3 regions of the Prochlorococcus sp. MIT2302 genome follow, and region 3 is predicted to be linked to each of the others. Evidence: predicted binding sites of a transcription regulator. Region 3 holds the regulator's gene; each other region holds the start of a gene.
What was found. The regulator NtcA, encoded in region 3, controls nitrogen genes in cyanobacteria. The targets are predictions, from matches to a motif close to GTANCNNNNGNTAC.
Positions count from the first base shown of each region.

Region 1: AC6EI2_RS02805 (DUF4278 domain-containing protein) is a predicted target of NtcA. The motif match lies at 2,675-2,688, and genes of this name have one in related genera.
Region 2: glnA (type I glutamate--ammonia ligase) is a predicted target of NtcA. The motif match lies at 3,795-3,808, and genes of this name have one in related genera.

Region 1 covers NZ_CM186285.1:466,940-472,440, forward strand. The annotation lists gene pip (prolyl aminopeptidase) at 1-880, opposite strand, end outside; gene AC6EI2_RS02790 (hypothetical protein) at 980-1,201, shown strand; gene AC6EI2_RS02795 (hypothetical protein) at 1,322-1,639, shown strand; gene AC6EI2_RS02800 (hypothetical protein) at 2,148-2,312, shown strand; gene AC6EI2_RS02805 (DUF4278 domain-containing protein) at 2,415-2,591, opposite strand; gene AC6EI2_RS02810 (DUF1651 domain-containing protein) at 2,827-3,090, opposite strand; gene AC6EI2_RS02815 (hypothetical protein) at 3,093-3,308, opposite strand; gene AC6EI2_RS02820 (hypothetical protein) at 3,910-4,053, opposite strand; gene AC6EI2_RS02825 (hypothetical protein) at 4,784-4,966, shown strand; gene AC6EI2_RS02830 (TIGR01548 family HAD-type hydrolase) at 4,963-5,501, shown strand, end outside.
Region 2 covers NZ_CM186285.1:141,930-147,430, forward strand. The annotation lists gene AC6EI2_RS00735 (GUN4 domain-containing protein) at 1-276, shown strand, start outside; gene AC6EI2_RS00740 (ATP-binding protein) at 407-799, shown strand; gene AC6EI2_RS00745 (DUF6439 family protein) at 804-1,061, opposite strand; gene AC6EI2_RS00750 (class I SAM-dependent methyltransferase) at 1,107-2,168, opposite strand; gene glnA (type I glutamate--ammonia ligase) at 2,309-3,730, opposite strand; gene AC6EI2_RS00760 (pyridoxal-phosphate-dependent aminotransferase family protein) at 3,955-5,115, shown strand; gene AC6EI2_RS00765 (nucleoside deaminase) at 5,098-5,501, opposite strand, start outside.
Region 3 covers NZ_CM186285.1:1,685,038-1,690,538, forward strand. The annotation lists gene trmB (tRNA (guanosine(46)-N7)-methyltransferase TrmB) at 1-628, shown strand, start outside; gene AC6EI2_RS09630 (thioredoxin domain-containing protein) at 711-1,286, shown strand; gene thyX (FAD-dependent thymidylate synthase) at 1,283-1,921, opposite strand; gene dcd (dCTP deaminase) at 1,924-2,517, opposite strand; gene AC6EI2_RS09645 (cob(I)yrinic acid a,c-diamide adenosyltransferase) at 2,518-3,114, opposite strand; gene ntcA (global nitrogen regulator NtcA) at 3,425-4,159, shown strand; gene AC6EI2_RS09655 (DUF3084 domain-containing protein) at 4,214-5,140, shown strand; gene AC6EI2_RS09660 (RuvC family protein) at 5,141-5,501, shown strand, end outside.

The sequences.
Region 1 (5,501 bases), 740 kb from region 3:
TCATTGAGTGTCCTGCACTATCGATTACATAAAGTTTTGAAGAGGGTAATGATTTATTAAGATCCCATGCACTTCTCATGGGACAAACCACGTCATATCTTCCCTGAACAATCGAAACAGGAATATTTTTTAGCTTAGTGATGTTTTTTAAAATATAATTTTCCTCTAAAAAGATGTTATTAACAAAATAATGACATTCTATACGCGCAAAAGAATCTGAGAAATTATCATTTGCAGCTTTTTTAATGGATAATTCTTTTGGCGTGAGAAAGCTTGTTGACATTTCCCATCTCGTCCAAGCACGAGCCGCTTTGGCTCTTTCAGACCTATCTTGACTGGTTAATCTCTTGTGGAAAGCATTAATTAAATCGCCTCTCTCATTTTGCGGAATAACAGACTGATAAAGATCAAATTCTTCAGGAAAAATCTCACTAGCACCTTTTTGATAGAACCAACTTAATTCGGTATTTCTGCACAAAAATATACCCCTAAGAGTAAGACTTAAAACTTTTTCCGTGTGTTGAATGGCATAAATCAAGCTTAATGTTGAGCCCCATGAGCCCCCAAAGACATGCCATGATTCAATTTTTAAGAGTTGTCTTAATTTTTCAATATCCCCAATTAAATGATGTGTCGTATTTTCTTTTAACTCAGAATGAGGAGAAGATCGACCGCATCCTCTTTGATCAAATTGAACAATATTGAATTTCTTTGGGTCAAAATATCTTCTATAAGAAGGACTACTTCCACCCCCGGGACCTCCATGAACAATTAAGACAGAGGATCCATTTGGATTGCCGCTTCCTTCCCAGTAGATTGAGTGTAGTGGGCTCACCTTCAATATCCCTTGTTCCCTTGGTTCTATTTCTGGAAATAACATTTTAATTAAATTTTCGTCTTTTGTTTTTAAGACATTTCATTCAAAACAAGCATACATAACAAAAATAGCTATAAAAGATTATTAAAAAGGAATTGCTCAATGCGTAAGAAAAATTGGCTCAAAAGCTTTCGATTAAATATTCATGCCCCTGGAACAGGTTTTGCACTAATGATCTTGGCTTTAACTCAAATACCAGTAGGAATAAAAAATGCAGCCGAAGTTGCTTGTATTGGTCAAACTTCAAATAAGATTTGGAAATCAGAAAAGAATCATGCGGATGCAAACATGCTTGCAGTTCAAAGGTGCAATGGAAGAAATTAAATGGGATCATGTGTTCGTCTTCAAGCAAACTTAGATAAAAAACTAAAAAATGTAACGTTGGCCTAGAACTTGATTTTTAACACGATAAAAAAGATGAATATTTGAATATTCTTCTTTTTTATGACTTCAGCGCTAAAAATAATCGATCAAGAACTAGCACAGTTTGGCTGGGTTGAGTCAATAGCTACTAATTCAATAAGTGATTTTAAGTCACCCAAGATAGATGTTGAAGAAAAAACAACTAATGAAAAAGAATCTGATCTCATAGACACATTCATATGTCATCTTATTTTCTATGTGGTTTTTTGCTATTCCCTATTTCTATATATTTTTATTGATTTGGGTTTTGGTTCCTTTTTAAAGAATAAAGTAAATACATTATTTAAACTTCAAAAAAAGTTTGAACCGCCTTCCTTTATCAGTGTTCATTCCAATTAATACATACTAGGCTTGTCCTTAAACAAATTATTTGGGTATTCCTTACTATCGCACTAACTAAAATAATGTATTTAGATAGGAAAGAAGTAATTCACTAACGGTCTGAGTCTGCACAGACCGTTTTTTTTATTTAAACAAAATTGTTTCGGCAAACTATCAAGATATTTTTATGGAATTGAAGTTGGTCAATTCTTTGAAGAGCCCATAGGAGACGATTACTTATATCCAGATTGGTAAATAGACGTCAAATGCGTTTATCAACCTTCAATCCAAGATTATTCATTACTACTCAACCATTTAGAAAATGAGACAAACTATTGATTATTAACTGATAATTACCACAAACTATATTTTTTTAACTTGGTAAATCCTTAAGCATAGACTCTACTCCTAAAATTCTTATTTTTGATTCGTTAATCGTGCCATAGTTAATTCTACTTAAGTAAAAGCCGAGGTGTATAAATTTAACAAGATCGATTAGAAAATCTATATACCGATACGGAGGACTATGAAACTAAAAACTCCTTTGAACATAATCAAAAATGCATTAAGTGATATTCGAACAATGCATGATTTCTCTTACACGGTTCCCAATGAAACTAGAGATGAGTTTTGGGAAAAAGAATGTATTAATCATCCAACAGCATCTACTTGCAAGGTTTATGAGGGCTAACAAAAATAACTTTGTACGAGTAAATAGCTGTTCAACCAAACAAGAATTATCTAAGAAAAAAAAAGGCCCTGCCAAGCAGGGCCTCATAAAATAGTTAACAAACTAATGTTGATAGCGATGACCGCGATAAGCCAATTTGGAATTTAGCTCAGACTTAGCATCGCTTCTGCATGTGTTGTAGTGATTACGCCTGTAAGTCAGCTCAACACAATCCCTTTGAGCTTTTTGCTCTTTGTGCTGGACATATTTGTGTCCACGATATAAAAGAGTTGTCATCATCCATACTCCGAATGTTGATTTAAGTCCCCGTTCCTTGGCTTAAATCGAGATGCGGCTCGTCATGTAACGAGTTGAACGTTTTGGTAGCGGTTGCTACAAAAAACATTATGTTATGCATGGATGGCACTCGTAGTTCATCTGGATACAAAACTATCTAGTAGTAAATACTCGAATTTCAAAATCTTTTTTTCTTAAATATCAACTTAAAAGAGAATTCTGCCAATTTTTTTAAGGTTTAAGAGGTCTCCCATAAGGGTTTCGTAGAGACTTCCCATCCAGTTTCCACCGACGACCTCCATAGGTGTCTTGCTTTTTCATAAGTTAGCTTCTCACTTTCATGTAATTGAACATGAGGAGTAATGCCGTGTAGGAATCTGAGCCTGCAGCTAGCGTAGTGAACCCTTATGTATGTAGTTCCGTCTTCATCAGGGTGTTTATCTTTTAAAAACCTCATTGCCCAGACTCGATCTTTTTTCACAAGCCAACTTTCATTTTGCATTTTCAGTAGGAGCTTGGATTATCACTTTTATGCTGCCAAGCCATTGAATGACAACTATCAGGTGAATATAGATTTTTAGCAACTTTAAGCAAATCACATATGAATGAATCTGGGCAATCAAGCTCATACGGCAATTCAGCTAACTCATCAATAAAAAATTCGAATGTTCTACTTATTAAACCCGACTTTTGCTTTTGGGACAGAATCCATTTGGACATTACTAGAAACAATAATTAGCTATAACAATAATTAAACTATTACTGCAGAACCTAATTGGTAAACACCTGCTATAAAAAGCAAAACAGGGAGGTTTATTAAAACTAAAAGCTTAACGGCAGTAATTTTATTAATCGCTGTCATTGCTAAAATGTTATTTAAAATTTAAGACAATTGTTAGGATTATAACCAGGAATAATCTATCCCCAAAGGTCGGTTCAGGTAGGGCTAACCAGTTCGGGTACAAAAAGAGGAAATCCCTCCAAAAACGTGAATTTATTCTGGATAGAGTCGTACAATAGGAGAAGATCAATGAAACACAATTTATTATTTTTGTCATCGGCTATGTTTTTGACAGCTATGAATGCACAAGCCGAAAGTTTTTGGTTGATCCTTCAAAACAGTACTTACGGAATTGAAAAAAATAGAAATGAAAAACATATCTCAATGCGAGGAACAAGGTAAGCAGTACACAAAAAGTTCAGGTATTCCTCGTTACTTGTGCTTAAAAGGCAAATAAAAAAGTATCAAGCAAAATACCTTATTGGTACAACTGGATAGTTAACTTGCTGACTTTTAATTAGTAGACAAATTGAAGGTGGTTTAACAACAATCACAACATTTGTCTCCTATTATTTCATTTTCTTCAAAAGTATCAGCAATATCTCGAAGCATTAGTGCGATAAATGCAGGAGGACACTGGAGTTCACTAGCATACTTAGCGAATTGCTGAGCAGTTCTCTGCATTGCTGGAATAATGATGTTATCGATTTGATTTTCAGTGGGTGACCACTTCGTTTCACATTATTCAGTCATAGTTTACAGTCACCTAACAACAAAAATATAAAAGTGTTTTGCATGGAGTCAATATTGTAAATCCATTTATCACTTGCTTAAGCATTTGATCAAACGACACCCAATTTCATTCCACTTTTCACCTTCGCAAGAATTTTATCGTCTAAATCATTGTCTGTTTGAAGAACTAGCCACTCAATTGCACTGATAATAAAAGCTTTCATTTGCTTCTTGAAAAATTTTTTCAACATCAAAAAGAGTACTGGCTTTAGTATTAAGAAAAGGAAACTAACCATTACATTCCAATTTATTAAATATGGTTTTACCTCATATTCTCAAATATTGGTGTAACCAACCCAAAAATCTTCGCATTGCACTACAACATCGACTTATTTCATTGGTTAGAAATTTTGTTCTCACTTGACTACTCCATATCACATAATTTTAATCGGAGTACTTTTAATAGTTATTTATGCTTCAATTTTTCAAATGTCCACTGCAGAGCAAAGAAGACATCATTTTTTATATTTCAATGGCTTGTTATCTCTATTTGATGGCCTGCTTATGGAGAGATTTAAGAATAACCAAAACAAGTTGAAATTCACTTAATATTTTAATTTTTAAAATTGCTTGTTAACGTCAAAGAAGCTCAAACAAATCTTTTTTATTATCTAGCAAAAGAATGCAAAGCCTTACAAGATTCACAGTAATTGGTATACCCGCAACCATTGGTATAGGAATTGCCTGGGTCGGTAATCGAATTATTAAAAATGAAAAAGGTCTCAAAGATCGTGAATTAGAACTTAAGCTTCAACTAAACAATAAATTTCATTTAACATCTTTAATCAGAAAAAAAACTCAATGATGAATAATATTGGCCTAATTTTATTTGATATAGATGGGGTTATTCGTGACGTAACAAACAGTTATCGATTGGCTATCCAAGAAACTGTAAATTTCTTTAGTGGGTGGAGACCCTCGATAGAAGATATTGATTCTATAAAAAGTGAAGGCTATTGGAACAATGATTGGGATTTGAGCCTAGAAATGATTAATAGACATGTACAAACTAACAATCTTTCTTTTTCAGCTCCGTCTAGAGAAACATTAATTGAATGCTTTGAAAACTTTTATTTTGGTGGAGATCCAAACCATGACTCTAGTGAATGGTCAGGTTTTATTAAAGATGAAACTTTATTAGTCAAACAAACACTTTTTAAGGAATTAACTCAGCGAAGAATTGGTTGGGGTTTCGTAAGTGGAGCTGAATTACCTTCAGCGAAATTCGTCTTAGAGCAGAGGCTTGGCTTAGCATATGCTCCCTTGATTGCAATGGGTGAAGCGCCTGAAAAACCTGATCCAACAGGTTTTATTTCACTATCTTCTAAACTTTCAAAAAA
Region 2 (5,501 bases), 420 kb from region 3:
GATTTATCAACTTTGAATAAATTGTGGATAATCTATTCTAGAGGGAAATTTGGTTTTACAGTTCAAGCAAGAATACTAGATTCCGTAGGTGGAAGATATGACAAACTTTGGCCTCGAATAGGATGGAAAAAAGATGGGGTTTGGACTAGATATCCCAAAGCATTTAATTGGTCCATTGAAGCACCAAACGGTCATATGCCATTAGTTAACCAGCTTAGAGGAGTTCGATTGATGGATGCCTTGCTAAATCATCAAGCATTAAAAGATAAAACCTAACCATTTAATTATGAATGTTTAATTTTTCATCACATAATACTATTTATGACCTAAATTTAATTTATGAATTTTATTTATATACTAATTCTTTGTTCAGAAAATTAATTTACTAAAGATGTTTTAATTAATTGTGGAGCCTTCTAAAAACTGGGCTGTATTTATTCAACCCTCTACTTTACAACTAGCATCATTTGTTGAGACTCTTTTAGAGCCTGTGATATGCAAAGAAACTGCAAAAAAAGTTGAATTGGGTTTGCATGAGGCTCTTGTTAACGCTGTTGTTCACGGAAACTTATCTAATCCTAATAAAGTCGTTCGAGTTAGAAGAATCCTTACTCCCAAATGGTTTGTATGGCAAATTCAAGACGAAGGAATTGGCATAGTTAAAAACAAAAGGCTAAATTCTTTACCTCAAGAAATTGATGCAAATAGTGGAAGAGGAATATATTTAATTCATAAATGTTTTGATGATGTTAGATGGAGTAATAAAGGAAATAGATTGCAACTATCACTAAAAAAGTAATGCTCTAGTGGTTTTTACATCCTGTATCTCTTACCTCTTCTTTTATCCATAAGATTGCTTGATTGAGTAAGTTTTCTATTTCTATTTCGTCTCCATCATTAATTAATTGTGATATTGCAGAAATAATTAACTCAGCGCTTCTTCTTCTTTTATTTCCCCTGAGTTCATGCCAATTATAGTTATTAATACTAATTTCCCTGTGAAGATCTTTAGTTAAAGATTTGGCTTTCTCTGACCAGATGCATTTATTTTTTTTGACCATAATACTAAGTTTGTTTAAGGCGTTTTCAGATACTATTTTATAAAATTAAAATGGTTTGTTCGCTTTCCATACTTTAGTCATGAAATGCGATTCAGAAGTTATTGATGAAAACCCAGTTTCATTTAATCTTAAATTTATATCGTCTATTATGTAGTCCCTGTAATAAGGTTCATGAAATATTTTATGAAAGTTTTCCATAATTGAAGTAAATTTTGGAGAATCCTCTATCTGTATGGAGTCAGCAAGAACAAGAGTTCCTCCAGGCTCTAGCAACCTAAAGCATTCATTCAAAACATTCTGTCGTGCATCTCTAGGAAGCTCATGAAAAAGGAAAACACAAGTCAATGCTTGAAAACTGCTTGATGAGTAAGGCATATTTTCTGCATTTCCTTTTGTAAGTTGGACGAGATCACCACTTCTCGAACTTAGATATTTACTAGCCTGTTTTAGGTATGAACCTGATAAGTCCAGACCATACAGTTCTACTTCAGGTAAAGCACTTTGTATTTGCTGGAGAGTTCTTCCTGTCCCAGTAGCAATATCTAAAACTTTTACTTTTTTTGAGCTTTCAGATAAATATTTTTTTAGACCACTTTTTAAAGGAGATAAAATTCTTCTTCGCATAGCATCGGCTGTTCCGTTAAAAAGTATTTCAACTTGTAAGTCGTAAATTTCAGCGGAATGATCACTTAAATATCCATCTGTTTGATGATGAAAATTTTGTAAATAGTAACTTGGGTAATCTTCTTCATTAACATTTCGCGGAATTTCTCTCGTTTTGTTCTTTTTACGTCTTTCCCAAGTTTTGGGCATATCAAGCCAAATTAAAGGATATTTTTTTGCCCATTCCAACCAAGGTGCTTCGAAAAGTTGAGATTTTGGATAAATGCCTGCCTCTGCTTCTTGCCAATCAACTTTTTCAAGTCTTTCCATCGATCTTCTAACTTCTTTTAATAACTCTTGATCGATTGAAAAATTATCGGGAACAACTTCCGGTGCAAAAACTTCCATTAATTTATTACTCAACTCTTTATGAGCTAAGCCAGCCAGTGTTTTCCCCTGTTGAAGAGTGTGATAAGCAAATTTCTTAAGGCTTGGCGTTGCCATAAACCGTTGTATATTTTTTTTATTATCTAACAGATTCGATTGATTAGTGACCAGCTAACTAAAAAAAAAATTAAGGACAATGCAAAATTCTTGCTTTGGCCCTAATTTTTTAGCTCTAATTTTATAGTCAAGAGTTTGTTTTAGGCGTCGTAGTACATAGTGAATTCATGAGGGTGAGGTCTTTGTCTTAACTGTTGAACTTCTTCGTATTTAAGATCTATCCAATTGTCAATGAAATCATTAGTAAATACTCCTCCTTCAGTTAAATATTTGTTGTCACTTTTCAATGCCTCCAATGCATCATTCAACGAGGATGGAACAGTATCTATTTTTGATAATTCTTCTGAAGGAAGTTCGAAAAGATCAACATCAACTCCATCACCAGGATCGATTTGATTTTTGATCCCATCAATACCTGCCATCATCATTGCAGAGAAAGCAATATAAGGGTTGGCTAATGCATCACCGGATCGGAATTCAAGTCTCTTTGCTTTTGGACTTGGCCCAGTCAAAGGAATTCTGACAGCCGCTGATCTATTGCCCTGTGAATAAACTAAATTAACAGGTGCTTCAAAACCAGGAACTAATCTTTTATAACTGTTGGTAGTTGGGTTTGTGAATGCAAGGAATGAAGGCGCATGTTTCAGGATCCCTCCTATGTACCATTTAGCTGTTTGAGATAAATTTGCATAAGTACCTTCTCCGAAGAATAAAGGCTGACCACTTTTCCATAAACTTTGATGAACATGCATTCCTGTTCCATTGTCATTGAAAACTGGCTTAGGCATGAAAGTTGCGGTCTTGCCATATTTCTTGGCTACATTTCTGACTATATATTTATAAATCATCACATTGTCTGCAGCGTTGATTAAGGGTGCGAATTTCATCCCTAGTTCATGCTGCCCAGCTCCTGCTACTTCATGGTGATGTTTTTCAATAGGTATTCCTAGTTCACCCATCAAAAGAAGCATTTCAGACCTCATGTCTTGAGCGGTGTCATTTGGAGAGACAGGGAAATATCCTTCTTTGAGTTGAATCTTGTATCCAAGGTTGCCACCCTCCTCAACTCTACCTGTGTTCCATGGAGCTTCAATGGTGTCTACGCTATAAAAACTCCCGCCTTCACCTGAATTATATCGAACGTCATCAAAAATAAAGAATTCTGGTTCAGGGCCAAAGAATGCAGCATCTGCGACACTAGTGCTTCCTAAATAATCCAATGCTTTTTGTGCCAAAGCTCTTGGACACCTGGAATATGGTTCTCCACTTCTTGGCTCCTGAATTGAGCAAATTAAGCTAAGAGTTTTGTGATGGTAGAAAGGGTCTATCCAGCTTGTCGATGGATCTGGAACCATTGCCATATCTGATTCGTTTATGGCTTTCCATCCGCGAATAGAAGAACCATCAAAAGCTAGACCTTCTGAGAAAGAGCTCTCTTCAATAAGATCTGAGGTTACGGTTAAATGTTGCCATTTGCCATGCAAGTCAGTGAATTTTAGATCTATTAGCTCAATGCCTTCATCCTTTATTTGACGAAGAACATCTTGAGAGGTCTTGCTCATGATGAATTTGATTTACAACATAGTTAATCAATTATGAACGTAATAAGCGCTTGCATCTTTTTTTGTATCAAGAAGCACTTTTTTTAGATTTTTAACAGAAAAATATGATTGTTTTTTGGCTTCTAGGGCACATCTAGCAAATTCCTATTGCAATCCCTAAAAAAAACACCCCGACTTTGCCTATCGCCTTTTAGGCTCAAAGGTATATAAACCGATCTGTTTTCTTGGCCACTCAAATTCTTCCTTCTGTTGATAATCAACATCGTAAAGATTTTGGTCCAACTGTTTCCCCTGAAAGGTTATTACTTGGGCCGGGCCCATCAAATGCAGATCCTGCTGTTTTGAAAGCGCTCTCTCAGCCACCAATTGGTCATTTAGATCCTTTTTATGTGGCCTTGATGAGTGAGGTGCAAGAGTTACTTAGATATGCGTGGCAAACCAGCAATCGATTAACACTCCCTATGAGTGGGACAGGAAGCGCCGCGATGGAAGCAACATTGGCAAATGTTGTCGAACCAGAGGATACGGTTTTAGTAGCCATAAAAGGATATTTTGGCCATCGTCTTGCTGATATGGCAGGCAGATATAAGGCAAATGTAGAAACCATTCATAAAGATTGGGGTAATGCTTTTTCACTTGATGAAATAGAAGATGCACTGAAAAAACATAATCCTGCAGTTTTAGCAATTGTTCATGCCGAAACTTCAACAGGTGTTTGTCAACCCATGGATGGAATTGGTGATTTATGCAGAAAATATAATTGTTTACTTCTTGTAGATACTGTAACTTCTTTGGGAGGCGTTCCTCTTTATTTGGATAAGTGGAAAATTGATCTGGCTTACAGTTGCAGTCAAAAAGGATTAAGTTGCCCGCCAGGATTAGGACCTTTCTCAATGAATGAGAGGGCTGAAAATAAAATGAGCAACAGAAAAGATAAGGTTCCTAACTGGTATTTAGATGTATCTTTACTTAATAAATATTGGGGTAGTGATCGTGTATATCATCACACTGCTCCAGTAAACATGAATTTTGGTATTCGTGAAGCGCTTAGATTGTTAGCTAAAGAAGGATTGGAAGTTTCATGGGATAGACATAGAAAGAATGCAAAATCGCTTTGGAATTCTTTGGAAAATATTGGCTTAGAGTTACATGTTGAAGAAGAATTACGCTTACCTACTCTTACTACTGTGAAAATACCTAATGGTATTGATGGCAAGGCTTTTACTAATCATTTATTAAGTAACTTTGGTGTTGAGATAGGAGGTGGTCTTGGTGATCTGGCTGGAAAAGTATGGAGAATAGGATTAATGGGATACAACTCGACTTCTACAAATGTAGATAGAATATTAAATATTTTTGAAACTGAACTACCTAAGTTTAGATAATATATTTTTTTGATAGATTCTTTTATCTTTGAACCAATCCACGATAATCTTTCTTGATTCTTCTTCCATTAGACCTCTCTCGATAATCATTTTGTGATGGGCACTTTTATGTTCCGCGAGATTTATAGTTCCACCTAATGCTCCTCTTTTTGGGTCTTCCGATCCATAGATTATCTTTCCCATTCTTGCTTGTATTAAAGCGCCTGCGCACATTGGACATGGCTCTAGATTTACTATCAATGTACAGTCATTAAATCTCCAATCACTATTTATCCAAGAAGCTTGTCGGAGGGCTACTAACTCAGCATGACCCAAAGGATCTTTCATTTTTTCCCTTCTATTGCCCCCATAGCCAATACATCTTCCTCTTTTGTCGAGAATAACTG
Region 3 (5,501 bases):
TCCTCTAAGCCATTTTTTTCAGTTACCTTTATCACTGCCAAGTAATTCTATTCTTTTCAAAAATTCTCATGACCCAATTCATCTAGATATTGGTTCTGCTAAAGGAGAATTCTTAATAGAATTGGCATCAAAATTTCCCAATTGGAATTTTTTAGGACTCGAGATAAGAGAACCTCTTGTTAGTTCATCTGAAAGAAAAAGAAAACAATTGGGATTGTTAAATTTAAAATTCCTATATTGCAATGTGAATATTAGCTTAGATGAATGGTTGTCAGATTTAGATCTTAATCAATTAAAAAGAGTTTCGATTCAATTTCCAGATCCTTGGTTTAAACGAAAACATCTTAAAAGGAGAGTTTTAACAAAAAGTCTTCTTAATTCGATTGCACGATCTATAAGTAAGGATGGTGAACTATTCATACAAAGCGATATATACAAACTAATTGAATATATGACTAATATTATTGATGAGAGTATTTATTTTGATAGAAAAATTTTAAAAGGATTAAAATGGCTTGAAAAAAATCCCTATGAGGTAACAACAGACAGGGAATTATTTGTTCTTAAGCAGAATTTACCAATATATAGAGCGATGTATATTAGAAATAGTACTCTATTCATAAATTAAGTTGATTTATAATTAATATAATCGTATGCTTTTTGAATTGAAGTATTTTATATATAATTAACTATAGGAATGCGTATCTATTATGAAAGATAATACTAGTGCAGGCAAAGACCTTAGTGATTTTCAAAAATATTTTTTAGCTTTTCTAAGTTTTTTTCTAGTGATTGCTTTACTCTTTATTCGCAATGGTTTTAAAGAAAATGCAATGCTTGATCGATTAGCTAAAAACTCCCTTTTACCTGAAAATGCCTTGTTAAATGGAAAACCTACAGTTTTTGAATTTTATGCAGATTGGTGTGAAGCTTGTAAGGAGATGGCTCCAGATATGATTGATGCAAAAAAACAAAATGACAATAAAGTCGACGTTGTTTTACTGAATGTTGATAATTCTAGATGGATTGATTTGATTGAAAAATATGATGTATATGGTATTCCTAAGCTGATTTTTTTTGATGATAAAGGTGTTATGAAGGGGTTTTCATTAGGGGTTAGAAAATATAATGAACTTAATGAAATATTTATCTCTTTAATTAATAATTCAAAATTACCATCTTTTACTACAGAATCAAACTCAAGCAATTTGTCATCAGAATTTTTCTCTAAGGAAGAGAGTTTTAATAACATTATTAAAACTGAAGCTCCAAGAAACCATAGTTAATTGAGCCAATTTAAAGCTGATGAAACCACTGGGTATTCTTGCGAAAAAATATTTTTGCACTCTTTTGCAATATCCATATGTTCTTTTTGGGTCCCATGGCCAGTTCGTAGATTTATGTAATGAATCCAAGACCGACATGAACCTGTCATGTAAATCCTAGTTGGTGTAGCAAGTGGAAGTACAAATCTTGCACATTCTTTTGCTATTCCTGCTTCTAGCATTTCTTCATAAAGTTGTTTATTTAGATTGAATTGACGTTTAATCTTTTCATTAAATTGATTTATAATTTTTTCTGATAAATCTGAAATTGAATTTTGTCTATTTTTATTATCTTGCCTTCTCAATTCAGGTAGGGGTATTTCTCCAAGTGCTCTACTATCTGCATAACGTTGCGAGAATTCTTGAAAAGTAAATGATCGATGTCTCAATATTTGTGCTGCAATTCCTCTTGTGGTTTCTATTTGTAAAGTCATATAAGCTTGCTCAAAGACACTCCAATGTTCATTTTTGATGCAATATGCTAATAATTTACTAAAATCTTCATTATCTTGATTTTTTGGATTACTAACTCTGGCTATGTATGCCATGTTTTTCTCAGCATCTGGTGTAGAAGTTATTAATTGAACAAGACTCATATTCAAACTTTTGCTAAGGTAACTTTTTCTTTTTGATGTTGATATTTGCCTTGCCTATCGCTATAAGTAGTCTCACAAGGGTCACCTTCAAAGAAAAGTAATTGACAAATTCCTTCATCAGCATAAATCCTGCAGTCCGCCCCAGAACTGTTACTAAATTCAAGTGTTAGATGACCTTCCCAGCTTGCTTCTGCAGGCGTTGTATTGACAATTATTCCCAAGCGAGCATAAGTACTTTTACCAAGACAAATAACAGTAATATTTGGCGGGACTTTCATTTTCTCTAATGCCACTCCAAGACCGTAAGAGTGAGCAGGTAAAATAAAATATTTACCATCCTGATCTTCTTTTAAATCGGTAGGTTCTAGATTCGCAGGATTAAATTTTTTTGGATTCATTACTGTTCCTGGAACATGCTTGAAAATCAAAAATTCTTTTGAGGATAGACGCAGATCGTATCCATAAGATGAGCAACCAAAGCTTAAAACAGGTGATTTTTTTGATTCAGGTTCAAGATGCCTTATTAGTTTTTCTTGAAATGGTTCAAGCATTCCTAAAGAAGCTTGCTGTGAAATCCAACGATCGTTCTTTAACATTTAATTGCAGCGTAATTCGGTGATTTGATCAGCCATCTCAATCACTTTAGGAGGAATTGATTGTCCCGTAAGAATAATATCTGTAGATGATGGGCGGTTATTGATCATAGAAATCAAATCAGTTTCTTCTATAAAACCAAGGCTAATTGCCATACCAATTTCATCAAGTACGATTTTGTCTAACTTTTTTTCAATTAAACGTTTTTTACAAAATTCCCATATTTCTTTAATTGCTTTCTCTTCATGTTTTTTCTTAAAAGATAAATTTTCCTCTGGCAACTCTCCAGGTAAGCAAGTATCAATAGCTGGTCTTAACCACTCCAGTCGACCACAAAGATTTACTGCTCCATGGGGACCTTGATTGACTCCGCCTTTCAAGAATTGAGATATTAACACTTTGCTTCCCAAGCCTGCAGATCGTAGCGCTTCGCTTAAAACAATAGAAAAACTACCTCTAAAAGGAGAGGTGTGTATTTGTAATTGGCCTTGTGTTTTAACTAGTTGTAAAGGTTTTCTATCTGGAAGAGCCCTAAGAGAAGGCCCTTTGGCTAGTGACAAGTCCTCTCGTTGAGCATTGATGCTTGATCCTGCATTCATCTCAAATTCGATCTTAACGTCTAAATTTTAATCTAGCGCCTTTAAAATCTGTAATCAACCAAAGAACACTATCTGTGGTGTATGAGGTAAATTTTTTTAACTTTTAAGATTCTTCGGAGCTTTGAAGGAGTTTAAATTTATAGATCTATTTCTTGAATGTTTTCAAGTCTATTTTAAGCATGCGGATTTTAAATAGTAGAATTCAGAACGAGGAAAGAAATTGAGATGGGGATTAAGGGTGAAAAAAGTCGCCATGGCTACATATCGTTTTTTCACAACTTATTAATGTTCTCAGAACGATCAATTAAATATGGTCACTTCGTTTCGTGGCTTTACCCGTTTCAACCAACAAAAAAATAGCCATATGGCTGTTAATTCATCATCAAATTCTTTGCCTCCAACCAACACTTTGTTGGAAGTAATTAAGTCTTTAGATGGTGTCTCTACCGAAGTCGTAGATAGGTCAAAAACAATTTTTTTCCCTGGCGATCCAGCAGAAAGGGTTTACTTGATTAGGCGTGGTGCTGTTCGCTTGAGCAGGGTATATGAAACAGGTGAAGAAATTACAGTTGCTTTATTGAGGGAAAATAGTCTTTTCGGAGTTTTATCTTTATTGACAGGGAATAGATCAGATCGTTTTTATCATGCAGTTGCATTTACTCGTGTGGAACTCGTAGCGGCCCCCGCGACTTCGGTAAGGAATGCAATTGAGCAAGATGCTTCGGTTGGTTTGCTTCTTCTACAAGGTCTATCAAGTCGAGTACTTCAAACTGAGACAATGATTGAAACTTTAACTCATAGAGATATGTCTTCTCGGCTTGCCAGTTTTTTGCTGGTTTTGTGCAGGGACTTTGGTGTACCTGGGGAAAAAGGTGTAACAATTGACCTAAGACTTTCACATCAAGCTATTGCTGAAGCTATTGGTTCAACCAGAGTGACAATTACACGACTGCTTGGTGAGTTAAAAAGTTCATCATTGTTGGCAATAGATAGGAAAAAGATAACTATATTCGATCCAATAGCCTTAGCAAAAAGATTTAATTGAAGCCCATTACATACTAAGGTTTAAGAGGTTTGCTTAATTCCACTTCTTCTTTCTGTGACAGTCTGGCTGAAAATTCTTTTGATATTAATCCTAGGTGGAATACTATCTACTCTAGGTGATCGCTTAGGTTCTAGAGTTGGTAAGGCTCGTTTAAGTATCTTTAAATTAAGACCAAAAAGTACTGCTGTTTTAATAACTGTTTTTACTGGAAGTATTATTAGTGCTATTTCATTTGCAACAATGATTATATTTGATAGGGATTTAAGGGTCGGATTATTTCAACTAGAGGATATTCGAGAAAAGATTATAGATAGTGAAAAAGAATTAAAAAAATTAGAAAAAAATTTATATGCTTTTAGAAGTGGAAATGTAGTAATAACTAGTGGCCAGACTTTAGTAACTAAGACCATTAAATTAAATAAAAATAGTGATATAAAAAAAATTATCGAAAGTTTGTTGCAGCAAGCTAATCTTTATGCTTTTAATTTAGTAAAAACAAATCAATCTAATTATAGAAGGATCTTATTAGTTCGTAAAGATGATATTGAGAAGCTTGAGAGTAAAATATCTGATAACAGAAGTTGGGTTGTTAGAATTAAATCAGCAGGAAATATACTTAGAGGTGAAAATTATGTTTATGCATTTCCTGAGGTCACATTAAATAAAATTATTACAAGCAAAGGAGAGGTTATTGCTTTAGAAAATATATCTTTATCTGATTCTGACTCTGAATCGATTAGTAAAAAGATTAATCTTTTAATGGCTTCAACTTTGGCAGAGGTTAGGCGACGAGGTTCTTTAAGTTCTGAGTTGCAAATTAATGCTAATCAAATTAATAATTTAGGAAAGTATCTAGTTAGTAAAAGAAAGGGAGAATTTCAAATAATAGCTAGAGCTGTTGATACGCATCAAAGTGCAGATAAAGTCTCTGTATCATTAGAGCTAAAGTCTTTAGAAGAAATTATTAGAAGCAAGAGTTAAATGAGTTTTTACATATCAATAGATCCAGGTAATAAAAAATGTGGCTTATTGTTGGCTGATATTAAGTCCAGAAAAGTAATTGAAGCAGGGATAACTTCGTTAAATAAATTTCCTGATTTAGTTTCGTTTTGGAGTGAAGATTATGAAATTAGTAAGATAATCATTGGTGATGGAACAAATTGTAAGTATATAAAGAATGAATTAAAACGAAAAAAATTTTTTGATCTAAATTATGTGAATGAAAAAGGATCAACTTTACGAGCAAGGTTTAGATATTGGGAAATTTGGCCTCCAAATTATTTTATTCGTTGGCTTCCGAAAGAAATCCTTTTCCCTCCTGACAATCTTGATGCCATTGTAG